DNA from 4 places in the Telluria sp. ZT3P39 genome. Region 4 is predicted to be linked to each of the others. Evidence: predicted binding sites of a transcription regulator. Region 4 holds the regulator's gene; each other region holds the start of a gene.

Region 1 (7,225 bases), on a different contig from region 4:
ACCTGGGCGATGCGCGAAGTCAGCTCGTCCGGGCTGGTCTTGAGAGCTCCGGCGGCTTCCTGCAGCTTGCGGTTGATCGACTGCACCAGCGCCAGCGCGCCCTCGCCGGTCACGGCTTCGACGCGGCGGATGCCGGCGGCGACGCCGCCTTCCGACACGATCTTGAACAGGCCGATATCGCCGGTGCGGGTCACGTGCACGCCGCCGCACAGCTCTTTCGAGCTGCCGATGTCCAGCACGCGCACGGTGTCGCCGTACTTTTCGCCGAACAGCGCCATCGCGCCGTGTTTCACCGCGTCATCAAAACTCATGTTGTGCGAGGCGGTCGCGTGGTTCTCGAGGATCTCGCGGTTGACGATGGTCTCGACCTTCGCGATTTCGTCAAGCGTGAGCGGCGCGCCGTGGCTGAAGTCGAAACGGGTCTTCTCGGCATCGACCAGCGAACCTTTTTGCTGCACGTGGCTGCCCAGCACTTCGCGCAGGGCCTTGTGCATCAGGTGGGTCGCCGAGTGGTTGCGGATGGTGCGTGCGCGCTTGACGGTATCGACCTGTGCATCCACGGTGTCGCCCACCTTGAGCGTGCCTTCGCGCAGCACGCCGTGGTGGCCGAACACGTCGGCCTGGATCTTGAGCGTGTCTTCGACTTCGAATACGTTCGCGCCATTGCCGATCACGCCCTGGTCGCCGACCTGGCCGCCCGACTCGGCGTAGAACGGGGTGGTATCCAGCACCACGATGCCGTCCTGGCCCGCCTTGAGTTCCTGCACCGACACGCCGTCGGCGTACAACGCCAGCACGTGGGTGTTGTGGGCCAGCGATTCGTAGCCGACGAACTTGGTCTTCTCGCCCGCATACTCGACCTTGGCGGCCATCTTGAACTTGCCGGCGGCGCGCGCGGTTTTCTTCTGCTGCTCCATCGCCGCGGTGAAGCCTTCTTCGTCGAGCGTGATCCCGCGCTCGCGGCAGATGTCGGCCGTCAGGTCGAGCGGGAAGCCGTAGGTGTCGTACAGCGTGAAGGCGGTGCCGCCGTCGAGGTTCTTCGCGTCCTTGGCCAGCTGGGCCTCGAGGATCTTCATGCCGTTTTCCAGCGTCTCGCCGAAACGCTCTTCCTCGGCCTTGAGTACTTGCGCCACGCGCGCGGCGGCGTCGTGCAGTTCCGGATAAGCGGTACCCATCTCGGCATCGAGATCGGCGACCAGCTTGTGGAAGAAGGGCTTGGTCTGGCCCAGCTTGTGGCCGTGGCGCAGGGCGCGGCGGATGATGCGGCGCAGGACGTAGCCGTGGCCTTCGCTGCTCGGGATGATGCCGTCGACGATCATGAACGAGGCCGCGCGGATGTGGTCGGCGATGACCTTCAGCGAATTGTTGTTCAAATCTTCGGCGCCGGTTTCACGCGCGGCGGCCTTGATCAGTGCCTGGAACAGGTCGATCTCGTAGTTGCTGTGCACGTGCTGCAGCACGGCGGCCAGGCGCTCCATGCCCATGCCGGTGTCGATCGACGGCTTCGGCAGCGGGGTGAGCACGCCCGATTCATCGCGGTTGAACTGCATGAACACCAGGTTCCAGATCTCGATGAAGCGGTCGCCGTCTTCCTCGGCGGAGCCCGGAGGGCCGCCCCAGATGTCGGCGCCGTGGTCGTAGAACACTTCGGTGCACGGGCCGCAAGGGCCGGTGTCGGCCATCTGCCAGAAGTTGTCCGACGCGTAGCGCGCGCCCTTGTTGTCGCCGATGCGGATGATGCGCTCTTTCGGCACGCCGATCTCGTTGGCCCAGATGTCGTAGGCTTCGTCGTCCTCGAAATAGACGGTGACGGTGAGCTTCTCGGCCGGCAGGTTATAGACCTTGGTCAGCAGCTCCCAGCAGTAATTGATGGCGTCGCGCTTGAAATAGTCGCCGAAGCTGAAGTTACCCAGCATCTCGAAGAAGGTGTGGTGGCGCGCGGTGTAGCCGACGTTTTCCAGATCGTTGTGCTTGCCGCCGGCGCGCACGCAGCGCTGCACGGTGGTCGCGCGCGAGTACGGGCGCGTATCCAGACCCAGGAACACATCCTTGAACTGCACCATTCCGCTGTTGGTCAGCAGCATGGTCGGGTCGTTGCCCGGCACCAGCGGGCTGGAACGGACGATGGCGTGGCCTTTGGACTCGAAGAACTTGAGGAACTTTTCGCGGATTTCAGAGGATTTCATGTCGTATGGGCGTGAGGAGGCAGCATGCTGTATAAAAAATCGATTATAGCGTAGCTAGTGGCGGGGTTTTAAGTCCAGCCAATATTTACGGTCATCTGGGAAAGGATGCGGTGGTGGGGCGCGACGAACTTGGATCCCGGCCTTCGCCGGGATGACGTCGGTTAATGCGTAGAGTGACACTAAGTCAGACTTCGGACACGTAACTCAGCACGTCGTCCCGGCGAAGGCCGGGACCTCATTTGACGTTCGCCGCGTACCCGAGACGTCAGCACATCACCGCAACAAGGACAACACCGCCCTTGGCATGCTATTGGCCTGCGCCAGCATCGCCGATGCCGCCTGCTGCAGGATCTGCGCGCGCGTCAGTCCCGCGGCCGTGCCGGCATAGTCCACGCCCTCGATCCTCTCCTTGGCCGCCGCCAGGTTGACGGCATTGGTCTGCATGCCATTGGCGACCAGGTCGAGCCGGTTGCTGGCCGCGCCCACGTTCACCCGCTGCTGGTTGACGAATTCGAGCGCCTGGTCCAGGTGCAGCAGCGAGACGGCGGAGTTCTTCAGGTCCAGGTCGGCCAGCCCGAGCGCGCTGGCGTTCATCGACGAGAACTGCAGCTCGATCAGGTCGTTCGCACCGGCGCCGACCTGGATCTGCATCCGGTTCACGCCGGTGGCTCCGCCCAGCTCCGGGTAGGTCACCACGAAGTTCGCCAGGCCGTCCGAGGCGTTGCTGGTGCCGGCGTCCGGCACCACGGCTCTAGCGTTGCGCGCCGTGCCGCCATCGGCATCGAGGCCGCCGATGGCGCCGGTGTCGGCGTTCCACAGATCCATCTTCGTGGACATGAAGTTCGCGCCGTTGGTCCCGAAATCGCTGAGGAAGGCAGCCTCGCCGGCAATCCGGCCGCCGCTCACCGCGTTCAGGGCCACGCCCAGGTCGGCCGACTGGTTCTGGTCGAGGTACTGCATCACGCCCTTGATGCCGCCCTCCACGCCCAGGTCTTTCAGCTTGTCGTGCATGTAGCGGCTGGCGACATAGCCGCCTTCGTAGGTAAACCCGCCGCCGGCGATGACGCCGACGATGCCGGCCGCGGTGGAGCCGCCGGCGATGGCGCCGCGCACGCGCTCGTCCGCGCCGTGGATCAGTTCCGCCGTGCCTTCGCGGAACCACTGCGGCAGGCCAAAGTAGTTCATCGAACGTCCCATGATGGCGTGCGCCATCTCGTGGGCGACGATGCGGTCGCTGTAGAACGGCGCACCGCCGCCATCCGGCGTCGCGGCCGTGCCGAAGTCGTCCATGTCGAGGTTCAGGCTCAGGTTGTTGAACTTGCCGTCGCCGCCGATGGTGCCCGACACCGAGGCCAGCACGCCGGCGCCCCCGTCGCCTCCCTCGAGGTTGACCGTAATCCTGGCCCCGTCCGCGCTGATCCCGTAATACTGCTTGATCATGTCTTCGGCTGAACTCAGCCAGCCGGTCTTCAGGCCGTCGAGCACCACCCGCTTGCGCTCGTCGCCGCCGATGCTGGTGCGCTCCTGGGCGAAGATGGCGTTGCCGTTGAAACGGGTCTGCCCGCCCACCTCGTTGATCTGCTGGAGCAGCTGTACCGCTTCGTGCTGCAAGGCGGCGCGGTCCTGGTCCGTATACGCGCCGTTGCCGGAGGCTACCGCCAGCTCGCGCAGGCGCTGCAGGTTCTCGACCACGTTCGCCATGGCGCCATCGGCCACCTGCAGCATGGAAGTGCCGTCGCTGATGTTGCGCGCCGCCTGGCTCATCCCGCGCTGGGTCGCCGTCATGCGCGACGCAATCGCCTGCCCGGCGGCATCGTCCGCCGCGCTGTTGATACGCGAGCCGGAGCTCAGGCGAGCGATGAGCTTTTCCTGGCTGGCGGCGTGCAGCGTAAGCGCACGCTGCGTATTGAGCGATTGGACGTTGGTGTTGATCGATAGTGACATGGTGGCCTTGGCCCGGAGGGCGGTCGCCTGTCATTAACGACAACTGGTCGATCTACTTGAGGTCCGGCTTGCCGATTCTTTTGCAAATACCCTTGATCCAGGGCTAAGCCGGGTTGCCGAAGTCCGGTCCGATCAGGTCGATCCGGTCGGTGCAGAAGGCCTCGACGCCCCACGCCAGCAATTCGCCGGCCCGGACCGGGTCGTTGACGGTATAGCAGAACAGGCCGAAACCGGCGTCGCGCACGGCCTTGGCCAGTTCCGGCGTCAGGTGCTTGTGGTTGGTATGGATGGCGACCGCCCCGACCGAGCGCGCCAGCGGCTCCCAGCCCGGCGGCAGCTCGCTCATCAGGAAGGCGCGCGGCAGGTCCGGGGCGGCCTGTTGCGCCGCTTCCAGGGCGGCCAGGCTGAACGAAGACAGCAAAGGCGCGTGCGCCAGGTCGCCGGCCGCGATCTCGTCCGCGAACATGGCGCGGGCGATGCGCGCCACCGTGTCGCCGGTCTCGGCATCGAAACCGCGCGCCGGCTTGATCTCGATGTTCATCCAGACGCCCTGCTCCTTGCAATAGCGGGCGAAGTCGGTGAACACCGGCACCGGCTCGCCGCGGTAGCCGGGGCCGAACCAGCCGCCGGCATCCATCCGCGCCAGCTCGGCCGCGTCATAGTCGAACACGTGGCCGGCGCCGGTGACCGTGCGGCCAAGGTAAGGATCGTGCAGCACCACCGGCACGCCGTCGCGCGCCAGCATGACGTCGAACTCCACCGCCCGGAACCCGTAGTCCATGCCGCGCCGCAGGCCGGCCAAGGTGTTCTCGGGGGCGAGCGTGCCGCCGCCGCGATGGGACAGGATCCGGGGATAAGGCCACATGCTGCACTCCTGCCGAAGGATTTCAGGTGACTGCACCAGGAAGCTTACCCGGCGAACGGTGGGATGTCTACACGGAAAGGAAGCGCGCCTTTCGGGCGGCCACCGTTGGATACCGAACAGAGAAAGGCATGCCATAAAGCCTACTCTCGACCTTCACCCATGTAAAAGCAGGAGAACGAGATGGCATTTGATCTAGGCAACCTACTGACGCAATACCTGGGCGGCGCTGCCGGCGCTAACCAGAACCAGGCAGCAGACGATTTCGACCGGGTGGCGCAGAACGCGCCGCGCGACGTCCTGGCGACCGGCGTGACCGGCGCCTTGCGCTCCGACCAGACCCCGCCCTTCCCGCAGATGGTCAGCCAGATGTTTGGCCAGAGCAACCCGAACCAGCGTGCCGGCATGCTCAACCAGATCCTTGCCACGCTCGGCCCGACCGTACTGGCCTCGCTGGGCAATGGCGGCCTCGGCAAGATATTCGGCGGCCGGACCCCGACCCAGGTCACCCCTGAGCAGGCCGAGCAGATCTCGCCGGAAGACGTGCGCGAACTGGCCGAGAAAGCCGAGCAGCAAAACCCGAGCATCGTCGACCGCATGGGCGACTTCTATGCCGACAACCCCACCCTGGTCAAGGCCATCGGCGGCGCCGCACTCGCCATCGCCCTCGGCCACATGGCGCAGAACATGCGCCGCTGATCCCGTCACCCTTTCATCCACCACAACCAACGAGGACCACCATGGGCATCCTGAGCAATATCTTCAGCAAGATCTTCCCGAAGGCGCACGCCGCCAACAAGGGCCCGGCCGCGCCGGCCCCGGCGCCGGCCCCGGCCGCTCCGCAAGCCCAGCAGCCGGCGCCGGCCGCTCCTGCCCCCGCCGCCATGGACCAGGTGGACGTCGAGGCAATCCTGAGCGCCAAGCAGCAGGCCTCGGGCGAGCAGCTGAACTGGCGCAGCTCGATCGTCGACCTGCTCAAGCTGCTCGACCTGGACAGCAGCCTGCAATCGCGCAAGGAACTGGCCGCCGAACTGCACTACAGCGGCGATACCAGCGACTCGGCCTCGATGAACATCTGGCTGCACAAGCAGGTCATGAACAAGCTGGCCGCCAATGGCGGCAAGGTGCCGGCCGACCTGCGTGACTAAGCTGCGCAACCCGGCGTCGTAGTACCTGAACTGGCCGGCTGATTCTTCAGTCGGCCAGTGTCGTATTGGCCGCCGTGCCGCAGGCGGAGCAGAAGCGCGCGAAGGCGTTCTTGCGGGTGGTGCAGCAGCTGCAGCGGTCGAACAGGCCGATGCCGCAGTGCGGACAGAAATCGAGCCTGGCGTCCTTCAGGTCGGCCTGGCGCTCGCAGCCCGGGCAGACTCCCTTGCCGAGCTTGGCCATGGCGGCGTCGTAGCGCAGGCCCTGGCGGCGCTGCGCGTCCGGCAAGGCCTCGATTTCCTTCTGCCGGGCCAGGTAGCGCTGCAGCGAGAGGATCGCGTAGCGTCCCACCAGGGCCGTCACGACAATGCCGACCAGGTAGCGCACATAGCCGCCGTAGCTGGGCAGGTAGGGAACGAGCTCGAAGAAGAAGGTGAACAGGGCGAAGATGATGAAGCCCCACACAAAAGGCCACCATGTGCCCTTGCGCTTGCGCACGAACAGCCAGCCGGCCAGCACCAGCAAGGGCAGCGTCAGCGCCAGTCGGTACAGGAACACGCGCAATTCCTTGGCGATGGAGGCGTCGATGAAGGCCTCGCGCGCCGGCGTCTCGATTTTCTCCCAGCGCGCTTGCGCCGCGCGCAGGACATGATCTGCGTCAAGCGAAGCTTGCTGCTGTAGCTGCACCGCGGCCAGGGCCGTGCGCTCTTCGGCTTCGAGCTTGTCGAGCGCGCGCGTACGCTCGATCAGTTCCGGGTCCTGATTCGGTTGCGCCGTGGCGCGCCGGGTAGCCAGCCAGTTGTCGAAGGTTTCGCGTGCCGAGCGGGTGTTCGCGCGCGCCACCTCGTGCTTTTGTTGCGCCTGTTCCAAGGCAAGCCTGGCGACCTCGCGCCGCTCCTTCGCCGCACCCTCCTCGGCCTGCACCGCGGCCGCCTGCACCGGGTCCATGAACTGCTCTACCCTGAGTTCTGCTTCGACATCCCACAGGTTGCCGATCAGGTTGCTGCCCAGTCCGATCAGGAAGGCGGCGAAGGCGAATGCGACCAGCCACAGCGCGCGTTGCAGCCATTTTTCGGTAAGACGCAGG
Region 2 (7,225 bases), on a different contig from region 4:
TCGTCCCCTGTTCAAATACGGCGCGCTGGCCATGGGTGCAGGTGAGCTGTACGGCGACAAGATGAAGTCCGCGCCCGACCGCACCGTCTTCCTGGGACTGCTGGCGCGCGTCATGAGCGCGGGGATCGCCGGTGCCGCCCTGGCGCCACGCGGCAGCGAACGGGCCGGCGCGGCCGTCGCCGTCGCCACCGCCGTGCCGCTCGCCTACGGCACGCTGGCCGTGCGCAAGCAGGCGATGGCGCGTATCGGCCAGACCAGGAGCGGCCTGATCGAAGACGCGCTGATCGTCGCGGCGGGTATCGCGGTCGTCGCGCTGGCCACGCGGCCGAAGCACGCCTGATCCACGCAACACCGCTGTCGACTTTCTTTACAGTTCACTCTGGAACTATTACTTGATTAAACGCAAGTATCTGTAAACACAGGTTTATTTCCTGCTGGCACGGCAATTGCTAATAGGCATGGGTCAAGACGATATCGTCTCCTACCCATTTCAGCCAATCAGGAAAAACCATGTTCAAGACCGCTACCTTCGCCGCCGCCTTCGCTACCGCACTGCTGGCCATCGCTCCCGCACAAGCCACTACCCTGAGCTTCGACCGCGACTCGGTCTCGTTCTTCAGCAGCGTCGACGAACAAGGCTATACCGCCACGACCCTCGGCACCAACGGCTACCAGGCCGCTATCGCCAACACATATTTCTGCGGCCCCGCCTGCCCGGACAACGGCAGCACCTACGTCCTGGCGCATGGCGCGGGCATCAAGCTGGCATCGACCAGCGGCAACGCATTCTCGCTGACCGGCTTCGACGGCGCCGAAGCACATGGCCAGTCGAGCGGCCTGTGGGCCAAGGGCATCATGGTGACCGGCTACCTCGCGGGCGGCGGCACGGTCTCGCAATCGTTCGCACTCGACTGGCTGCAGGACGGCCCGGGCGCCGGCGTCGACTTCCAGGCGTTTTCGCTGAGCGGTTTCGATAACCTGTCCTACGTCACCTTCACCAACAATGGCGGCAACTCCTACTTCAGCCTGGATAACATCCAGGCGAACGACGTGCCGGAACCGGCATCGCTGGCCCTGCTCGGCCTGGGCCTGGCCGGTCTGGGCGCTGCGCGCCGCAAGCGCGGCTGATCGGCAGATCGTTCCGCCAAAAGCAAAGAGCCGGCGCATGCCGGCTCTTTTGCTTTTGCGGGCCTTGTCCCGCCGCTGTAGGGTGGCCGGGTTTTCCCGGCCGCGCGTTCAGATCACGGTGATGCAGTCCGTGCGCCGGTTCATATTGTAACTATCACCGCGCGGCCGGCGAAGCCGGCAACCCTACGCTTCATGCCAGCTCTCCGTTTTCGCAGGCCCTGCCCGGCCGCTTACAGGTAGTTGAACAGCGACAGTCCCGACATCGTCTTGAACGACATCTGCGCCGCCTGCAGCGTCATTTGCTGGGCCGAGAAGTCGGAAATGGCCTTGACCATGTCCAGGTCCTGCAGGTCCGACAGCGTGGCGGCGTACTGGATGTCGAGGTCGTCGCCGGCGCTGTCGAGGTAGTCGAGTTCCTTCATGTGGGCGCCCACCGAGGCCTGCACGGTCAGCACGTTGTCGTGCGAGGACTTCAGGTTGTCCAGCGCCGTACCGATGTTGTTGGCCAGCGCGGCCTTGCCGGTGGAGCCGTCGGCCGGCGCGCGCAGCGCCGCGATCAGGTTGGTCACGGTCGTGAACACCGACTGCTTTTCGCTCGGCTTGGCGGTGAAGTTGTCGCCGTCGGCCGGTTCGCCCTTGATGTCGAAACTCAGGCCGCCGAAGGTGATCGCCTTGCCCGCTTCGTAGGCTTGGGCGGTCATGCCCGGTACCGCCACATCGGTGCCGGTAGTGGTGTCGACCACGCTGTAGGTGGTCACCGCCGGGGAGCCGCTGACCGCGAAGGTGAGCTTGTAGTCGCGGCCGGCGTTGGCCAGGCTGCGGTCGACCACCGAACCGGACGAGATGACGCCGGCGCCCTTGTTGCCGGCCGCCGCCTGGGTCTGGAAGCTGCCGTTGCCGGTCGGGTTGTTCTCGAATACCGCGCTGCCCGAGGCCGACAGCGGCATGCGGCGCGAAGCCGCCACCTGCAGCTGGCGCTGGCCCTGGTCGCCTTCGTACTGGGCGCCGCCGGGCGTCGGCGTAAACGGCTGGGTGGTGGCCATGTAACCGGAGAACAGGTAGCCGCCGGCGCCGTCGGTGCTGTTGGCCACGCCCAGCAGGTCGGCCAGGCGCCCTTCCAGTTCGGTGGCCAGCACGTTGCGGTCGATCGGCAGCATGCTGCCGTTACCGGCGGTGACCGCCAGCTCCTGGATGTCCTGCAGCAGGTTGCCGGCGTTTTGCAGCGCGCCTTCGACCGTCGTCAGCGACGAGCGCGCACTGGCGCGGTTGGTGGCGAACTGGGTATTCATCTCCTTCGTCTGGCTCACTTCGAGCACGCGCGCCGAGGCCACCGGATCGTCGGCCGGGGTCAGGATACGGCGCTCGGTCGAGAGCTGCATCTGGGTGCGCGCGAGTGCGCTCTGCAGCGAATTGAGCTGGCTGGTCGCGTTGCTGTAGATGGAAAGTGAGCTGATGCGCATGGGTGCCTCGTGCTTGATGCTGTTATTCGGTCAATCAGCGGCCGATCGAGAGCAGCGTGTCGAAGATGCTGCCCGCGATCTGCATGACCTTGCCGGCAGCCTGGTAGGCCTGCTGGTACTTGATCAGGTTGGTCGCTTCCTCGTCCAGGTTCACGCCCGAGACGTCCTGGGCCGCGCCCTGGGCCTGGACCAGCAGTGCTTCGCCGGCCTGGCCGTTCACCTGCACTTCGCGCGTCTTGTTGCCGACCGTGCTCACCAGCTGGGCGTAGGACGATTGCAAGGTAGCGGTGCCCTTGTTGAAGATGTTCCTGGTCTGCAGGTCGCCCAGCAGGCCGATGTTGCGGGTGTCGCCGATGCCGCTGCCGTTGCCGGCGATGGTGAAGCTGTCGCCATCGCCCGGCGCGCCGCTCATGGTCACGCTGATGCCGCCGAACGTATAGGTGGCGCCGGCCTTGAAGGGCACGCTGCCTGCGGGGACGGTGCTGGCGGCGCCGTTGCTGTCGACCATGCGCACGGTGCCGGCCGGGAAGCCGCCCAGGTTGCCGGTGGCTTTGTCGAAGCTCAGCGTCACCGGCAGCGCGGTGGCGCCGCCCAGGAAGCTGGCGTCGACCTTGCCTTCGCTGATCTTGGCAGTGCCGGTATTGTTCACCGGCGCGCTGGTCGCGATCGGCGCGGCCGCGGCAATGCCCGACACGTCCTTGACCAGCACGTTGAAGTTGGCCGCGCCGCCGATGGTCGGGCGCACCAGGAAGTTGTCTTCCTTCGCCGCCGTGCCGGTGATCTTGAAATCGACGCCGTAGATGGTCTGGGCCGCGCCCGCGCCGGTGTAGGCGGTTTTCTGGTTGTCCGACAGGCGGATCACCTGGTAATCGGTGCCGTCGAACTCCACCTTGAAATCGCTGTCCGCCAGCGCCGCCGGATCGCTGACGATGGCCTCGACCTTGGTGGTGCTGGTCGAGGCATTGTTGATGTTCTTGCCGACATAGGCCGGCGCCACGCTGAAGAAGTCGCCGCCAGGCTGGCCGTTCTGGTCCAGGCCCAGCTTGTGCTGCTCGTTGAACTCGATGGCCAGGCCGATCGCGACCTTGCCCAGCGCGCTCTGCGCCGGGTCCAGCGTCTTGCTGCGGAATTCCAGGGCGCCGCCCAGGGTGCCGCCGGAAAGGGCGTTCTCGCCCAGCACCGACACCTTGGAACCGGTCACATAGCCCACTTCGAGGCGGGTCAGGTCGGTCGGCGACTTGGTGGCCGCCAGTTCGAAGGAGCGCTGCCCCACCACCAGCGGCTGGCCGCTGCCGATCGAGACCGTCAGGCTGCCGTTGTCGCCCGGGCGCACGGTGGCCTTCACTTGCGTGTTCAGTTCCATCACCAGCTGGTCGCGCTTGTCGAGCAGGTCGTTCGGCGCGCGCTGCATGGCCGACGCGAAGGTGCCGATCTTCTCGTTCAGGTCGGCGATCTGGCTGGCATAGGAGTTGATCGTGGTGATGCTGCTTTCGATGGTGCTGTTCACGCCTTCGCGGATCTCCGCCAGGCGGCTGTCCAGGGCCTGGAAGCGCGTGGCCAGGGTGTCGGCGGAAGACAACATCGACTGGCGCGACGGGATCGAGGCGCGGTTGGCGGCCATGTCCTGCACGCCCTTGAAAAAGCTTTGCAGCGACGGCGACAGGCCGGCGGTCTGGTCGGCCAGCATGTTGTCGATCTGGCTGATCTGGCTGTAGTAGGAATCGAGCCCGCTCTTGCTGGCCTGGGCGGTGCGCACCTGGGCGTTGAGGAATTCGTCGCTGTAGCGCTTGATCTGGTCGATCTGGGTGCCGGTGCCGATGAAACCGACGCCGGTATCCATCATCGGGGCGGTCGACTGCACCACCGTCTGGCGGTTGTAGCCGGCCACGTTGGCGTTCGCGATGTTGTGGCCGGTCGTGGACAGGCCCGCCTGCGCGGCGAACAGGCCGCTCTTGCCAATGCTGAGGAGGTTACCGGACATGGGTGCTTTCTTTCTGTGACTATCTTATCTACGGCAACGTTTGCGAAAACTGTAGGGTGGGCGGCTTCGCCGCCCGCGCGTTCAAGTCACCGACGCTCTGTGGCAACGCACGTTCGGGTTGAACGCGCGGGCGGGAGACCCGCCCACCCTACGGATCGCGGCATCATCAATGCCAACGAAAATTTCCTCGTTCATTTACGCCAATGAATTCTTGATAACGCGGGTCAGCTTGGCGGCGTAATTCGGATCGGTCGCATACCCCGCGCGCTGCAGGCCGTGGGCGAAGGCCGAGGCGTCGCCGCCGCTGGCCAGCACTTTCTCGTAGCGCGGGTTCTTGGCCAGCATGTTGGCGTAATCCTTGAACGAATCTGCCGGGGTGTCGTAGGCGCGGAACTTTTCCACCTTCTGGTGCGCGCGGCCATTCACGTATTCGGTGGTGACGGCAGTGGCGACCTTGCCCTTCCAGCCCGGACCGGCCTTGATGCCGAACAGGTTGTTGCTGTTGGTTCCGTCGGCATTGCGGATCATGCGCTTGCCCCAGCCGCTTTCCAGCGCGGCCTGGCCCAGCATGAACTTGGCCGGCACGCCGGTGGCGCGTTCGGCTTCGGCCGCGTGGGCGTGCAGCTTTTCCTGGAAAGCGCGCACGTGCGGCGTCTGCACGCGGCCGGTGGCGGTGGTCAGGGCCAGCGGCGCCACGCCCGGCGTAGTGACGCCGGTCTTCATGATGGTGGCGGCATCCTTCCCCGGCGGCATGCCCTGCAGCGGCGCGGCGGCCGTCGCGGCAGCGGCGGCCTTGCCGGCGGCCATACCGTCGGCGCCGATCGCCAGCGCCTGGGCGCCCATCTGGTTCGAGGTCAGCTGGCGCGTGAGCATGTCGGCCAGGCCGACGCCGCGCTTGGCGAGGTTCTGGCTCATCTGCTGATCCAGCATGCCCGTAAACATCTTGGACTGCTGGTTGTCGAGCATCCCCTCCTGCGGGGTGGCGTCGCGCATGCTCTTCATCATCATGTTGATGAACATGGCTTCGAACTGGGTGGCCGCCTCCTTCAGCGCGGCGGGCGATCCGGCCTTGGCCGATTGCTTGAGTTCGCCCAGGCCCTTGGTGTCGAGGGCGAACTTGCTGGTCAGGTCAGTGGAAGGAGAGCCGATCATGGGTGTGCTTTCTTAGATGATCTCGAGTTCGGCGCGCAGCGAGCCGGCAGCCTTCAGGGCCTGCAGGATGGCCAGCAGGTCTTGCGGGGTGGTGCCGATCGAATTCATGGCCTTCACCACTTCGGCCAGCGAAGCGCCGCCCTTGACCATCAGCACGCGGCCCGGGTCTTTCTTGACGTCGACCGAGTTCGACTGCGTCACGGCGGTGCGGCCGCGCGAGCCCGGGGCCGGCTGGCTGACATTGGTGTCGGCGCCGACGGTCACGGTCAGGTTGCCGTGCGAGATCGCGCAGTTTTCCAGCATGACCGACTGGTTCATCACCACCGAACCGGTGCGCGCATTCATGATCACCTTGGCCGAGCTCCTGGCCGGATTGACGTCGATGCTTTCCAGCTGGCCGATGAAGGCCACCCGCTGGTCGCTCGAGGATGGCGTGCGCACGCGGATCACGCGGCCGTCCAGCGCCGTGGCGATGCCCGCGCCGAACTGGTCGTTGATGGCTTCGACCACGCGCGCCACGGTCGAGAAATCGGTTTCCTTCAGTTCCAGGCGGATCTGGTTGTCCGCACCGAGGTTCGAGGCAACCGCGCGCTCGACGGTCGCGCCGGCGGAGACCTTGCCCACCGCTAGGTGATTGACCTGCACTTGCGCGCCGCCCGACTGGGCGCCGACGCCGCCGACCAGCACATTGCCCTGGCCCATCGCATACACCTGGCCATCGGCGCCGTGCAGCGGGGTCATGAGCAGCGTACCGCCGCGCAGGCTCTTCGCATTGCCGATCGACGACACGGTGATGTCGATGGTCTGGCCCGGCTGGGCAAAGGCCGGCAGCGAGGTGGTGACCATGACGGCCGCGACGTTCTTGAGTTGCAGCTGGGTGCCGGGAGGCAGGTTCACGCCCTTTTGCTGCAGCATCGCCTGGATCGACTGCACGGTGAACGGCGTCTGGCTGGTCTGGTCGCCGGTGCCGTCCAGGCCCACGACGATGCCGTAGCCGGACAACTGGTTCTGGCGTACGCCGGCGATGCTGGCGAGGTCCTTCAGGCGCTCGGCCTGGGCCAGTGGCGCCGCGCCCATGAGGGCAGCGCAAAGCAAGGCGATCGAGGTGATTTTCATGTGCATGGCAGGCCTCAGAACGGCAGCATCGACTGGAAGAAGCGCGAGAACATGTTGCTCATCTCGGCGCGGTCGACGCGGCTGTTGGTGCGGTATTCGACGCGTGCATCGGCCACCAGGGTCGACGAGACCATGTTGCCCGGCTGGATAGTGTCCGGTGCGACCATGCCCGAGAAGCGGATGTACTCGACGCCCTTGTTCATGGCGACCTGCTTCTCGCCGGCGACGATCAGGTTGCCGTTGGTGAGCACTTCGGTGACGGTCACGCCGATCGTGCCGGTAAAGTTGTTCGAGGCGCTCTGGGTGTCGGCATCGGCGAACTTGTTCGCGCCCTCCAGTCCCACGCCGGCGCCGAACTTGGCCTGCAGGATGCCTGGCGTCTTGAAGC
Region 3 (7,225 bases), on a different contig from region 4:
AAGCTCAAGAACAGTGCGGAGTTGACGCATTATGCGATTCGCAACCAGTTGGTTTCATAGCATCAAAGATCTTTGTTACTGTTTTTTAATTGATGGTTGGCAATAAAGATGCTTATCATTACGCCAAACCGCAATCCGCGTCATTACAGCCATGTCCACCACGTCGTCCCCCTCCCCCATTGTCCCCGGCCAGAATCCTGCCGATATTGCCCGTGAAGCGTTCCGGCGCCTCGCGACGCGCCGCATTGCGCCGACGCCGGACGCCTACCGCGCCATCTACGACGAGATCGCCGGCGTCCCCCCGGCCCCCGCCGCGCCGGCCGTCAACCCGGCCGCCGAGGTTTTGGAATCCTTCGCCCGCCGCCTGGCCGATACGCCGGGCGAGGTGTCGGAATACGGCCGCCGCCTGCTGCGCGCGTCGAAGGCCGCCGACTGGGCCGGCTACGCCCAGGCGCTGGGCCAGATGGCCGAGCGCCACCTGCGCCGCAACACGCCGGTGATGGCGATGGGCGACGAAGACCCGGACGCGCGCCACCTGCGCGAGATGCTGGGCCGGTCGCTGGCCTTTGCCCTGGCGACCCTATTGGCCGGCAGCAAGGACCTGGTGCTCGAGGCCGAAACTCTGGGCGGCGCCGTCAAGCTGGCGCGCGGCGACGAACTCGGTGAGCTGTCCAGCCGCCTGAAGCAGCTGTGCTACCAGGTCGAACTGCACAGCGGCGACCAGGCCGAGCAGCGCGAACTGCTGCTGCGCCTGTTCCGGCTGCTGCTGGATAACGTCAACGAGCTGCTCGACGACGACAGCTGGATGCGCGGCCAGATCGCCGCCGTGCAGGACCTGATCTCGGGGCCGCTCGATACCCGCTCGCTGGAAGACGCGACCCGCAGCCTGAAGGATGTGATCCTCAAGCAGGGCCAGCTCAAGCACAGCATCTCGGACGTGCGCGCCACCGTCAAGAACATGATGATGACCTTCATCGACCGCCTCGGTTCGGTGGCGGCCTCGACCGGCGACTACCACGCCAAGCTGGGCACCTTCTCGAAGCGCATCAGCGGGGCGGCCAACATCGACGAACTCAACGACATGCTGGAAGAAGTGCTGCGCGAGACCCGCCGGGCGCAGATCGATGCGCTGGCGTCGCGCGACCGCATGATGGAGGTGCACCGCGAAGTACAGGAAGCCGAGGACCGCATCCGCCTGCTGGAAGCGGAGCTCCAGCATATGAGCGAGCTGGTGCGTGAAGACCAGCTGACCGGCAGCCTGAACCGGCGCGGCCTGGAAGAAGTGTTCGGGCGCGAAAGCGCGCGCGCCGACCGCCGCAACACGCCGCTATGCGTGGCGATGCTCGACCTCGACAATTTCAAGAAACTCAACGATACCTACGGCCACCTGGCCGGCGACGGCGCCCTGAAGCACCTGGTGACGGTGGTGCGCGACACGCTGCGCTCGATGGACGTGATCGCCCGCTTCGGCGGCGAGGAATTCCTGATCCTGCTGCCCGAGACCACGGTCGAGGCGGCAGCGGCGGCGATGGTGCGGGTGCAGCGCGAGCTGACCCGCCATTTCTTCATGCACGAGAACGAGAAAATGCTGATCACTTTCTCGTGCGGCGTGGCGCTGCGGGTGCCGAACGAAGGCCAGGAGAGTCTGATGGCGCGGGCCGACCGCGCCATGTACCAGGCCAAGCAGACCGGCAAGAACCGGGTCGTGGTGGCGAATTAAGCCGCGCTAACCCATTTCTTCGCTAGATTAATCCCTCTTATTGAGTAAGCGCGCCCGGACGCGGCGCGCTGCGCATCTCGTCCTTGGCGCCCTGGGCGCCCACCGCCTTGAGCATGCGGTCGGTCGAGGTGCGCTTGGCCAGGCGGCTGCCCGTCATCGTATGCCCATCCTGGCCGGCCGTGTTGGAGGTATCCGCGGCGACTTCCGCCATGGTCGGCGTCGGATCGGTGTCGGGCGCCGAGGCGCATCCCGTCAATCCCAGCGCCAGCACGGCGCATGCAGCAGCAATCGTCTTCATTTTTTCTCTCTCCGGACAAGAAACGCGTTGGTTCGTGTGCGGCCATCAGGGCCGCGCCCGCCAAAATCGTAACAGTTTTGCATCACCCCGGCGCATGTGGCGGCAAATTATTCTGGACGAAGAGAAAAAATAAATCTTTTTTTGCCCTAAAGTTCGCCATTCCACGGTCGTTTAGACGCGCTGCCGAAAGAAACTTGAGCGAAAAGAGGCGGAATTAATTTCGCTCCGGGCCCTCAAGTTCTTGCCGCAAAGCACGTTACCAGCAACAACAGCGGTGTGATCGTCACGGAACAGCGTGGCGCACCAAAGTGAACAGGGCAAGGCAGCCCACCCCTGAAAGACCTAGTCTGGAGAAACACCATGGCATCCGTAATCAATACCAACGTCGCATCCCTGAACTCGCAGCGTAACCTGTCGACCTCGCAAGCATCCCTGAACACCTCGATCCAGCGCCTGTCGTCGGGTCTGCGCATCAACAGCGCCAAGGACGACGCTGCCGGCCTGGCAATCTCGGACCGCATGAGCTCGCAGATCCGCGGCATGAACCAAGCAACCCGCAATGCGAACGACGGCGTGTCGATGGCCCAGACGGCTGAAGGCGCCCTGTCGAGCTCCGGCGAAATCCTGCAGCGTGTCCGCGAACTGGCAGTGCAGTCGTCGAACTCGTCGAACTCGGCCGGTGACCGCAAGGCCCTGCAGACCGAAGTGACCGAACTGACCTCGGAACTGAACCGTATCGCCAACACCACCGAATTCAACGGCCAGAAGCTGCTGGACGGCTCGATGGGCACCGCGAACTTCCAGGTCGGCGCCAATGCAGGCCAGCTGATCTCGATGACCGGCTCGAACTTCAGCACCTCGACCTACGGCAACAACAACGTCGGCAAGGATGCGAACGCCGTCGTCGCGGCAACCACCGCTGCCGCCGGCACCGCAGCCGTCTCGGGTTTCCTGGGCAGCGCCAACGTCGCTACCACCGCTACCGATACCGCCAAGTCGATCGCTTCGAAGATCAACGCCGAAACGTCGAAGACCGGTGTGACCGCTTCGGCGACCACCGAAGTGCAGATCGACGGCGCAGCCGGTTCGTACGCACTGGACCTGACCTCGGACAACTCGACCGCAGTGCGCGTCTCGTTCTCGATCGGCGGCGCCGGCGCCACGGCCGACGACTTCGCATCGGGCATCAGCGCAATCAATGCCCAGACCGCCAAGACCGGCGTGACCGCATCGTTCGACTCGGCCAACGGCGGCGGCATCAAGCTGACCAATGCTTCGGGCAACGACATCAAGCTCGAGAACAAGAACGCTGCTGCCGGTGCTGCGATGACCATGGCCAGCTACAAGGCCGACGGCACCACCAACGCCAGTTTCTCGGTTGTTGCAAACACCGGCGTCGGCACTGCCAACGGCCGCGTGTCGATGGACTCGGAAAAGAGCTTCTCGGTTGCCGAAACCACCGCCACCGGCTTCGCGCTGGCCGGCAGCTCGAACCTGAAGTCGGTCGCCAACATCGACGTCAGCACCTTCGACGGCGCACAGGCCGCGATCAAGGCAGCCGACGCCGCCCTGTCGTCGGTCAACAGCCAGCGCGCTTCGTACGGCGCACTGCAGTCGCGCTTCGAATCGGCGATCTCGAACCTGTCGTCGACCACCGAGAACCTGTCGGCATCGCGCAGCCGCATCGTCGATACCGACTTCGCTGCTGAAACCGCGAAAATGACCCGCGGCCAGATCCTGCAACAGGCTGGTACCTCGATGCTGGCCCAGGCCAACTCGCTGCCGAACGGTGTCCTGTCGCTGCTGCGTGGTTAATTACCGACGGACTGACTAGTCCATCCGTGCTGTAAAACGGTTCCTCGGCTGAAGAAATTCAGCCGGGGAATTTTTGCTAGGGAAGTCACATGAACATCCAATCTCTTGGTTCACCCGTGGCGTCGCGGCTGGAGGAGCGCACGCTCGCTCCGATCGAGCAGCAAAAGGCGGAGCCCACCAAGGCGGTGAAGCCCACCGAGGCCCCCGGAACGACCCCGGCATCGCGCGCGCAGCCGTCGCGCGAGCAGGTCGACGATGCCGTCCGCAAGATCAACGAGGGCATGGCAGCCACCTTGCAAAGCCTGGAATTCGCAATCGACGATGACAGCAAGGAAATCGTGGTCAAGATCATCGACCAGGGCACCCGCGAAGTGGTGCGCCAGATTCCTTCCGTCGAAGCGCTCGAGATCGCCAAGTCCATCGACAAGATGCGCGGCCTCCTGATCAGCCAGACTGCCTGAGCCGGTTCTACCTTATTACCGCCGGCGCACGTTCCCCGGGAGCGTGCGCTGCGCTTCCGCGCCTGCCGCCGGCGCGCGCATCCGCACATGATGTCTTCCTGCCATCCCTGTTTTTAACTATTTGAATTGGGATACCTTTCCCGCTCTTAAGTCCGGTTTGCTTCTGTCGATAATGACTTACATTATCGCTTTCACGGGAGAAACAAAGTGGGCATCAGTTCATCCGGCATCGGCTCCGGCCTCGACGTCGACGGCATCATCAGCAAGCTGATGCAGGCCGAAGCAGCCCCGCTCGCCAGCTTCGACAAGAAGGCAGCCGCGCTGCAGGCGCGCATGGGCGCGCTCGGCAAAGTCGGCGCCGCGGTCGGCGGCTTCCAGGGCGCCCTGACCGCGCTCAATTCTCCCTCGACCTTCAGCGCCCTGAATACCGCATCGAGCAACAAGGACCTGCTCAGCGCCACCGCCGGGACCGGCGCGGTGCCGGGCAAGTACAGCATCAACGTGTCGCAGCTGGCGTCGGCCCAGAGCCTGACCACCGCCGGCAGGGCCAGCATGAGCGCGACCATCGGCAGCGGCGCCAGGACCACCCTGACCTTCCAGTTCGGCAGCATCGGCGGCGGCAGCTTCGGCGTGGCCGGCACCGCGCTGGGCGCATCGATCGCCACCGGCGGCATCAGCAACGGTTCGCTGACGCTCAACGGCGCCCCCATCACCACCAGCGCGGCCACCCGCAGCGCGGCCCAGCTGGCCGAAGCGATCAACGCCAGGAGCGACACCACGGGGGTGACTGCCAAGGCCGGAACCGCCACCAGCGCGGCGAACCTGTTCGCCAGTTTCGGCACGGTCACCACCGCTGCCACCGCCAGCTATACGCTGTCGGTCGGCGGCGTGGCGATCGCGAGCCAGGCCGGCAGCGGCGCCTCGCTCGACGCCGCCGGCGTCGACGCGGCGCTGGCCAGCGGCACCGTCGGCGCGGCGCTGGCGGCCGCCAACATCACCTATAGCGGCAACGCCCTGGACGGCAGCCTGCAATTCACCGCGGCCGACGGCTCCAACCTGACCGTACTCGAAGCCATCGGCGGCAGCGGCGCGGTCACCGGCGGCCTGGGAGGCGTCGGCGTTGCCAACACCGGCACCAGCGTCACCACCACCGCAGGCGTGACCCTGAGCTCGCGCGACGGCAGCCAGATCCTGGTCGGCGGCACCAACCCGGCCGCTGCCGGCCTGGTCGCCGGCAGCGCCGGCAGCTACCTGGCGGGCGCGGCCTTCGCCCAGGATGGCGCGCAGGCCAGCGGCACCGTGACCCTCGAGGCCGGCAGCCAGTCGCTGCAGGGCATCCGCGACGCCATCAACAAGGCCAACATCGGCGTGACGGCGACCATCGTGTCGGACGGCGGCGACAACCCCTACCACCTGGTGCTGACCTCGAACAAGACCGGCGCCAAGTCGTCGATGAAGATCGGCGTCGACGGGGCCGACGGCCAGCCGCCCGATCCGGCCATCGCCGCCCTGCTCGGCCACGATCCCGGCGGTGCCCAGGGGCTGACCCAGACCAGCGCGGCCCAGGACACCCTGCTCAACATGAACGGGATCGACATCCGCAGCAGCAGCACGACCGTCACCGACGCCGTGCAGGGCGTGTCGCTGGACATCACCGCGACCGGCAGCACCAGCCTGAACATTACCCGCGACACCGCGAGCGTCTCGACCGCCGTCAACAATTTCGTCAAGGCCTATAACGACCTGAGCAAGACGATTTCGAGCCTGACCGGCTACAACGCCGAAACCAGGACCGCCGGCGTGCTGCAGGGCGACCCGGGTGTGCGCTCGATCCAGAGCCAGCTGCGGCGCCAGCTCGGGGCCGCGGTCGAAGGCCTGGGCGGCAAGCTGACCACGCTCGGCCAGGTCGGCATCGCCTTCCAGCGCGACGGCACCCTGGCGGTGGATGCAACCAAGCTCAACAAAGCCGTCAACGACAATTACGCCGAGATCGGCGGCCTGTTCGCTGCGATGGGCAGCGCCACCGACGGCATGGTCAAGTTCGACAAGTCGACTGCCGCCACCAAGCCCGGCGTCTATGGCGTCAACATCGCCAGCATGGCCAGCCAGGGCACGCTGACCAGCGCCGCGGCGCTGGCCGGCCCGACCACGATCAGTCCGAACACGACCTGGCGCATCACGCTCAACCAGACCGATCCGGTCACCGAGAGCAAGACCCAGGAGATTGCGCTGGCAGCCGGCACCTACACCAATGCGCAGCTGGTGGCCATGCTGCGCGCGGCGGTGAACGGCAATACCGTCTTTGCCGGCGCCGGCGACACGGTCGAGACCAAAATCGACGACAGCGGACGCCTGTCGGTTTCGTCGAGCAAGTACGGCGCGAATTCGAACGTCTCGATTTCCAGCGTCAGCGGCAGCGACCCCGCCACCCTGTTCGGGGGCGCCGCGCCGGTGGCCGGCACGGACGTCCAGGGCACGATCGGCGGCGTCGCCGCCACCGGCAACGGCCAGGCGCTCACCGCTGCCGCGGGCTCGCCCGCGGAAGGCATCCAGCTCTCGATCACGGGCGGCCTGGTCGGCGAGCGCGGCACCGTCAGTTTTTCCAAGGGCTTCGCCTTCGAGCTGACCAACCTGACCGCCGGCTTCACCGGCAAGGGCAGCCTGCTGACCGGCAAAACCGACAGCATGAATATCACGCTCAAATCCATCGCCACGGCGCGCAACCAGTTCAGCGCGCGCCTGGAAACCATTGAAAAACGCTACCGCGCCCAGTTCACCGCGCTCGACAGCGCGCTGATGTCGATGCAATCGACCTCGGCTTACCTGACCCAGCAGCTTGCGGCGCTCACCGCGAACGCAGGCTAATCTCACAGTACCTGGAGAACACCATGTTTGGAACCATGCAACGCGGCGTTGGCGCCTACGCGAAAG
Region 4 (7,225 bases):
AGAGCCTAAAACTACTAATCTCACTTGACAGTCATCATAGAAGGGTGGGCGGCGAAGCCGCCCACCCTACATTTTCAGCGGGTAAAGCTGAAGCGCACCGGCGCCGCCGGGCTGTGACTCACCGCATCGAGCTGCTTCAGGTCGGCCAGCCACGGCCCGTCGTAGCGGATCTCGTAGCTATTCTTCCCCTTCCTGAACGCGTAGGCCGGCGTGATGTCGATGGTATTCATGTGCATCGTGTGCGGCTTCACCGGGTGGTAGTCCTGGGCCGTCAGTGCGCCGCGCTTGACCATCATGCCGGTGTAGTCGAGCGGCTTGCCGGACTTGTCGAGCACCTCGAAGCGGCGGCCGGTAAGTTCGTCTCCGGCGGCCACTTCGCGCGGCACGTAGATGGTGGTCTCGCCATGGTTCTCGACCGTCAGGCGCACTTTCACCTTGCCGCCGGTGGTCTCGACCTCGAGCTGATGGCGCACGATCGCGTCTTTTTCCACGGCGCCGACGGCGCTCACCAGGCCGCCCAGGGCGAACAAGAGCAGCGGGAGGATTCGTTTGACATGCATTCGTGCTCCTTGAAAGAATATTTCAAACAGACGGCAAAAATGACATTTTATTTCAAGGCGGCCGGCAGCGGTTCCGGCGTCGTTGCCAGGATCATCACGGCAACGCGCCGGTTGCGCGCCTGGTTGACCGGGCTGTCGTTGCGCGCCACCGGCCGGGTCGAGCCGTAACCGATCGCCGACAGGCGCGCCTCCTGCACGCCGCCCTCGATGAACAGCCGCACCACGCTGGCCGCGCGCACCGCCGACAGTTCCCAGTTCGACGCATACTGCGGTGTCGCGATCGGCAGGTTGTCGGTATGGCCTTCGACTTCGACCATGTGCGGGTCGTCCTTGAGCAGGCCGGCCACTTCGCGCAGCACGTCGCGCGCGTCCGGCTGCAGCACCGCTTCGCCCTGGTCGAACAGCGCGCTGGCATTGATCTCGATGCTGATGCCGCGCGCATTTTGCGTCACGCGCACCTGCCCCGATTTCACCAGCGGCAGCAAGGTCGCCGACAGGTCTTTCGACAGGGTCTCCAGGCGCTGGCGGTCGCGCCGCGCGGCCTCGATCCGCTTGCGGTTGACGATGTGCGACAGCGGCAGCGCCGGTTCGACCCGGGTAGCGGCTTGCGGCGCGAGGCTGCGCCCGCCGAAGGCGTCGCCCAGCGCTTCGGACAGCACCGCGTACTTGCCTTCGTTGACGATGGAGATCGCGTACATCACGACGAAAAACGCGAACAGCAGCGTGATGAAATCGGCGTAGGAAATCAGCCAGCGCTCGTGGTGTTCGGCCGAGCCGTTGGAATCGTCGTAGCGTTTGCGCGCCATGCCGCTTAGTGGCGCGCCAGCAGCGACGCCACCCGTTCGTCGACCACGCGGGTGTGGTCGCCGCTGGCGAGGTCGTGGAAGACTTCGGCCAGAATTTCGTACTGCGCCACCTTGTCGCTGACGATGGCTTTCAGTTTATTCCCGACCGGGAAGAAGAACAGGTTGGCCAGCCCGACGCCGTACACGGTGGAGACGAAGGCCACCGCGATGCCGGAGCCCAGGCGCGATGGGTCGGACAGGTTTTCCATCACGTGGATCAGGCCCAGCACCGCACCCAGAATGCCGATGGTCGGCGAATAGCCGGCCGCCGATTCCCAGATGCGCGCGGCCTGGCGCTGGGCGAATTCGTAGGCGCTGATTTCGCTCTCCAGCAGGCTGCGGATCTTGTCCGGATTGATGCCGTCCACCACCAGGCGCAGGCCCTTCTGGATAAATTTATCGTTCGTTCCCATGTACTGCTCGAGCGAGAGCAGGCCGTCGCGCCGCGCCGTCAAACTCCACAGCGCGATCTCGCGCGAGAGCTTGTCGCGGCTCGACTTCGGCGGGAAGAACACCCAGCGCAGCATGCGCATGCCGCGCAAAAAGCTGCGGGTCTCGCTTTGCAGCAGCACCGCGCCGAAAGTGCCGACCACCACGATGGCGAAGGCGGCCGGCTGCACCAGCGACGCGAACTTGCCGCCGTCGAGCGTGTGGCCCACCAGGATGCCCGCCAGCGCGAGCACCAGCCCGGCTACGCTGGCCCAGTCCATAATTGCTCCTTGAGCGAGGCACGCAGCCGCGACACCGCCTGGGTGTGCAGCTGCGACACGCGCGATTCACTCACGCCCATGACCGCGCCGATTTCCTTCAGGTTGAGTTCTTCCTCGTAGTACAGGCCCATCAGCATCTTCTCGCGCGGCGGCAGCTTGTCGATGGCGTCGATGACGGCCTGGCGGAAGTCGGTGTCGAGCAGCGAGCGCAGCGGGTCGGCATCGTCGACCGCATAGCGGTCGAGGAAGCCGGCGCTGCCGCCATCGCCTTCGTCGTCGTGGAAGTCTTCGTAGTACAGCAGCTGGTGGCCGCCGCCGTCGCCCAGCATGTCCTGGTATTCGGACAACGAGATCTTGAGGGACTTGGCGATTTCGGATTCGCTGGCCGGGCGTCCCAGGCGCTGCTGCAGCGCTTCCATCGCGGCCTCGACCTTGCGCATGTTCTGGCGCGTGCTGCGCGGCATCCAGTCGCTCGAGCGCAGTTCGTCGAGCATGGCGCCGCGAATGCGCAGCACCGCATAGGTCTCGAACTGGGCGCCGTGATTGTCTTCGTAGCGGTTGATCGCATCGAGCAAGCCGATCATGCCCGCCTGCACCAGGTCATCGACTTCCACGGAAGGCGGCAGCTTGGCCTTCATGTGGTGGGCAAGACGCTTCACCAACGGCATGTGCTCCGTCAGCAAATGGTTCTTGTCCGTTTTCCCTTTGACCGTGTACATGCGTTGCTTGTCTTCTCTTCTTCTCTAGCAGGTCAGGACCCGAAATGTGCGTTGCCTCCCCGGCCCATCGCGTGCAGCGCGAACTTGCCTGCCAGCTGGCGGAAAGCAACCGACGCACCCGCCAGCGGGAAGGCATCGACCACGGCGCGCCCCAGGCGCGCGGCGCGGTGCAGGTATTCGTCGGCCGGTACCGAGCCCATCGAATTGAGGGTCACCGCCAGGTAGCGTGTTGCCGCGGTAGACATATTATCGTATACAACCTTGGCTTCGGCCTCTGTCGCGCCGGTAACCAGGATGCCGAAAGGACGGCGGCCCAGCTGGTGCGACAAATGCTTGATCAAGGCATAGGCATTCGTGATCGAGGTGGCCGAGGTACCGACCTGCACCACGATCTCGGAACTGGCCATCAGCGGCAGCGGCAATTCGCCGTCCGGGCCCAGTTCGGCGTCCACCATCACGATGCCGGCCTGCTTGACCAGCACGTCGAAGGTCTTGGCCAGGCGGCGGGTATCGTCCGCGCGTTGCGGGGTGCCCAGCGACGCCACCGAAAAGCCCTGCGGCACGGCGTGCAGCACCTGGTTCAGGCCGCACTCCTGGCGCGCCACGTTGGTCAGCAGAGCGGCGCGGCTGATGCCCAGTCGGCGGGCGACGCCGTACTCGCGCTCGCAGGCGTCGACGATCAGGACGTCGTTGCCGGTCCGGGCCAGCGAGGCGCCCAGGTTGACGAGCATGGCGCCCTTGTCGTCTTCAGGGGTGGCGGACAGGAAGGTGACGATGCGCGGGCGCGGGCCCTGCAGCATCCGGCGCAGGCCTTCGGCCTGGTCGAAATCGAAACTAGCCAAGGGACACCTCGCGCAGGCTGCGGTCGTTGTGCAGGTTGGCCGTGCCGGCCATCATCAGCGGCAGGTCGGCGTCGCTGATGCCGTTGGCGCCGCTCTTGCTGCGGAAGGCGCGGTCGACCAGCATCGCGCGGTCGGCCAGGTGCAGGTCTTCCGGCACGCGCTGGCCGTTCGAGATGTAGTGCAGGTTCAGCTTCTGGCGGATCACGACGTCGAGCACGTTGCCGATCGAGGCGGCTTCGTCCAGCTTGGTCATGATGCAGCCGGCAAGACCCGTGCCCTGGTAGGCGCGCACCACTTCGTTCAGCGTCTCGTTGGTCGAGGTCGCGTTCAGGCACAGCAGGCGCTTCACGTCGGCGCCGGATTCGCTCAGCATGGCCACTTGTTCCGTCACCATCTGGTCGCGCTGCGACATGCCGATGGTGTCGATCAGCACGGTGTGCTTGTTCTTGAGTTCTTTCAGGGCGATGCGCAGGTCGGCTTCGTCCTTCACCGAGTGCACCATCACGCCCAGGATCTTGCCGTAGATGCGCAGCTGCTCGTGGCCGCCGATACGGTAGGCATCGGTGGTGATCAGGGCCAGCTTGTCGGCGCCGTGGCGCATCACGCAACGCGCGGCCAGCTTGGCGGTGGTGGTGGTCTTGCCGACGCCGGTCGGGCCGACCAGGGCGAACACGCCGCCGCGCGAGAGCAGGTCGTCTTCGTTGGCGATGGTGGTCAGGTTACGGGCCAGCACGGTCTTGATCCAGCGCAGCGCTTCGGCCGCGTCGCGGGTAGCCGGCATCTTGTCGATCAGGTAGCGCGCCAGCGTCGCCGAGAAACCGGCGGCCAGCATCTCGCGCAGGACGGCGTTCTTTTGCGGCTCGCGCTGCGAGCCGGCATTCCACGACAGCTCGGCCAGCTGGGTTTCCATCATGCCGCGCATGGCGCGGATTTCATTCATCATGCCGCTCATTTCGAGCGTGGCCGATTCCTTGGCCTGGGCGATGGCGGCGCTCATCATCGAGCTCATGGCGGCCATGTCGATGGTGGCTGCCGGGGCCGGGGCGCGGCGGTTTTCGTAGGTCGGCGGCACTTCCTCGGCGACAGGCGCTGGCGCTGCGCGCCGTGGTTCGGGAGCGGTGAAGGCGGGGGCAAAAGCGGCCGGGGCGCGGGCAAAGACCGGTTCCGGGTCGAAGCCGTTGTCGAAGGCGCCAAACTGCGGCTGCGCTTCTTCGATGCTCGGCGAGGACAGCGATGCGACGTCGTCGTTGTCCAGCGCCAGGATCTCGACCACGCCGTCGACCGGACGGTTGGACAGGATGACCGCGTCAGGACCGAGCGCCTCGCGCACCTTGCGCAAGGCGTCACGGGAGGTAGCCGCTGTAAATTTCTTCACGTTCATCGTTGTTCTCCGCACTTCAACTGGTCTGTTCTACGTTTTCTGCGGGCGCAATCGCCCGTCCATAGTCAACATTATTGACGATGCCGTGCGGAAACCATCTGGGGAGAAGGAAGGGGAAAAGGGTCTATTTCCCCGAGGATCAGGCTCCGTGTCCGATCGGAGTAAGCAGCCAATGCAAAGTTGTGACATCTCAGCAAGCAGTTCTTGATACTTGCCTATGCTCGAAAACTTGTGACAAGAAGCCTTTTTGGGAGAAACGCAGATGCTTAAATGCTCATTTGAACTGAACGACAAACCGATGAGTGTGCTTAAAATGAACACTATGCAATTCCCAGCGTTTTCAGGCTTGGGGGCCCATGCAAACCGCCGAGAATTTGCTTGTCATGCAGGAATTGGCCCCATTCCTCCCGGTATTTACTATGTACTCGATCGCCAGTCAGGCGGCGTGCTGGGCCCGCTGCGCGACCTCTTCAGTAACCGAGGGGACTGGTTCGCCCTCTATGCGACTGACGGAAGAATTGACGATGAAACTTTCTGTAACAAAGTAAAGCGAGGCCGTTTTCGGCTCCACCCGAAGGGAAGCCTGGGAATCAGCCAAGGTTGCATTACCATCGACAGCCATACGGATTTCCGCATTCTGCGAGCTCGCCTGAAGGCGAGCAGTCAGATCGCCATCCCAGGCAGTACCTTAAAGGCTTACGGCCAAGTAACAGTAAAGTGAAAACGTTTATCACGCATGTCATGCTTGCCGCTTGGGTGCTTGTCGGCACCGCTGCCCTGGGATGGATGTGGCTCGCCCGTCCCGACCTTGGCCCACAGGTTCCACCAGTGCTGTCTGTCTGGCTCGTCGAACTCTACGGCTCAACAAATGGAGAGGAACTGCGGGATCTCGAAACCCTGCTTGCGCTCGGTAGTGCGTTCGTCGTTGTCCTTGTCGTCACCTATTCGGCCGTACTCATCTTCCGGCGATACCGGCATTGACCAATGACGCGCGGCGAGTCCTGCTCACATCGGCACGCCGACCAGGCTCGTCACCCGAATCGTCTTGGTCTCCGGAATCTCGTTATGCGACAGCACCTTCAGCTGCGGCACCGCGCGGCGCAGGAAACGCGACAGCAGGACGCGCAGCGGCGCCGGCACCAGCAGCACGGGGCTCAGGCCCAGCTCTTCCTGCTGCTGGGCGGCATTGGCCGCCTGCTGGGCGATGGTGTCGGCCAGGCCTGGCTCGATACCGGCGCCGTCCCCGCCCGTGCCCATGGCCTGCATCAGCAAGCGCTCGAGGCGGTTGTCGAGGGTCATCACCGACAGCTCGTTCATGCCCGGGAACAGCTGCTGCACGATCGCGCGGCCCAGCGCCACGCGCACCATGGCGGTCAGCTCGTTCGGATCCTGCGTCTGGGTGGCGTACTCTGACAACGCCTCGATGATGGTGCGCATGTCGCGGATGTGCACCCCCTCTTGCAGCAGGTTCTGCAGCACTTTCTGCAAAGTGGACAGCGACACGATCTTCGGCACCAGGTCTTCCACCAGCTTCGGGGTTTCCTTGCCCAGGTGATCCAGCAGCGCCTGCACTTCCATGCGGCCCAGCAGTTCCGAGGCGTGGGTCGTAATCAAATGGTTCAGGTGGGTCGCCACCACGGTGCCGGCGTCGACCACGGTATAACCCATGCTCTGCGCCTCGTCGCGCAGGCTGGCGTCGATCCAGGTGGCCGGCAAACCAAAAGCCGGATCGACCGTCACGATGCCCGGCAGCGTGCCGCTGGCCATGCCCGGGTTGATCGCCAGGAACTGGCCGTTCATGGCTTCGCCGGTGCCCACTTCCACGCCCTTGAGCGTGATGCGGTAGGCTGAAGGCTTGAGTTCCAGGTTGTCGCGGATGTGCACGGGCGGGGCCAGGAAGCCCACTTCCTGGGCGAATTTCTTGCGGATGCCCTTGATGCGCTTGAGCAGCTCGCCGCCCTGGGTCTTGTCCACCAGCGGAATCAGGCGGTAGCCCACTTCCAGGCCCAGGGTGTCGACCGCCATGACGTCCTGCCAGGTCGCTTCTTCCGATTCGGCCGGTGCCGCCGCGCCGGCTGTACCGGCCGCCGCAGCCTCAAGCGCCGCGGCCGCTTCCTGGGCCGGCGCGTCCCTGCGGCGCTTGGCGATCATGTAGCCGCCGCCGACCA

The links. Region 4 encodes FliA, which starts transcription of late flagellar genes. Its sites were predicted from a motif close to CTAAAGTTTNNNNNNNNNNNGCCGNTA; they were not measured.
Positions count from the first base shown of each region.
Region 1: the regulator FliA is predicted to act here: its motif matches at 4,165-4,191, upstream of AC56LR_RS20195 (flagellinolysin).
Region 2: the regulator FliA is predicted to act here: its motif matches at 4,598-4,624, upstream of flgK (flagellar hook-associated protein FlgK).
Region 3: the regulator FliA is predicted to act here: its motif matches at 4,440-4,466, upstream of fliD (flagellar filament capping protein FliD).

Region 1 covers NZ_JCASIH010000033.1:24,761-31,985, forward strand. Annotated here, with positions in the region: gene alaS (alanine--tRNA ligase) at 1-2,186, opposite strand, end outside; gene AC56LR_RS20195 (flagellinolysin) at 2,460-4,130, opposite strand; gene ugpQ (glycerophosphodiester phosphodiesterase) at 4,234-4,995, opposite strand; gene AC56LR_RS20205 (hypothetical protein) at 5,176-5,691, shown strand; gene AC56LR_RS20210 (DUF3597 domain-containing protein) at 5,733-6,140, shown strand; gene AC56LR_RS20215 (serine endopeptidase) at 6,187-7,225, opposite strand, start outside.
Region 2 covers NZ_JCASIH010000010.1:2,042-9,266, reverse strand. Annotated here, with positions in the region: gene AC56LR_RS11775 (hypothetical protein) at 1-340, shown strand, start outside; gene AC56LR_RS11770 (PEP-CTERM sorting domain-containing protein) at 511-1,128, shown strand; gene flgL (flagellar hook-associated protein FlgL) at 1,359-2,588, opposite strand; gene flgK (flagellar hook-associated protein FlgK) at 2,623-4,569, opposite strand; gene flgJ (flagellar assembly peptidoglycan hydrolase FlgJ) at 4,765-5,721, opposite strand; gene AC56LR_RS11750 (flagellar basal body P-ring protein FlgI) at 5,734-6,837, opposite strand; gene AC56LR_RS11745 (flagellar basal body L-ring protein FlgH) at 6,852-7,225, opposite strand, start outside.
Region 3 covers NZ_JCASIH010000010.1:43,093-50,317, reverse strand. Annotated here, with positions in the region: gene AC56LR_RS11980 (response regulator) at 1-60, shown strand, start outside; gene AC56LR_RS11975 (GGDEF domain-containing protein) at 152-1,720, shown strand; gene AC56LR_RS11970 (hypothetical protein) at 1,758-2,018, opposite strand; gene AC56LR_RS11965 (flagellin N-terminal helical domain-containing protein) at 2,379-3,833, shown strand; gene AC56LR_RS11960 (flagellar protein FlaG) at 3,923-4,294, shown strand; gene fliD (flagellar filament capping protein FliD) at 4,502-7,159, shown strand; gene fliS (flagellar export chaperone FliS) at 7,183-7,225, shown strand, end outside.
Region 4 covers NZ_JCASIH010000029.1:47-7,271, forward strand. Annotated here, with positions in the region: gene AC56LR_RS19295 (hypothetical protein) at 75-560, opposite strand; gene motD (flagellar motor protein MotD) at 608-1,366, opposite strand; gene AC56LR_RS19305 (flagellar motor protein) at 1,372-2,115, opposite strand; gene AC56LR_RS19310 (RNA polymerase sigma factor FliA) at 2,097-2,834, opposite strand; gene AC56LR_RS19315 (MinD/ParA family ATP-binding protein) at 2,867-3,676, opposite strand; gene flhF (flagellar biosynthesis GTPase FlhF) at 3,669-5,057, opposite strand; gene AC56LR_RS19325 (DUF2778 domain-containing protein) at 5,305-5,778, shown strand; gene AC56LR_RS19330 (hypothetical protein) at 5,775-6,038, shown strand; gene flhA (flagellar biosynthesis protein FlhA) at 6,063-7,225, opposite strand, start outside.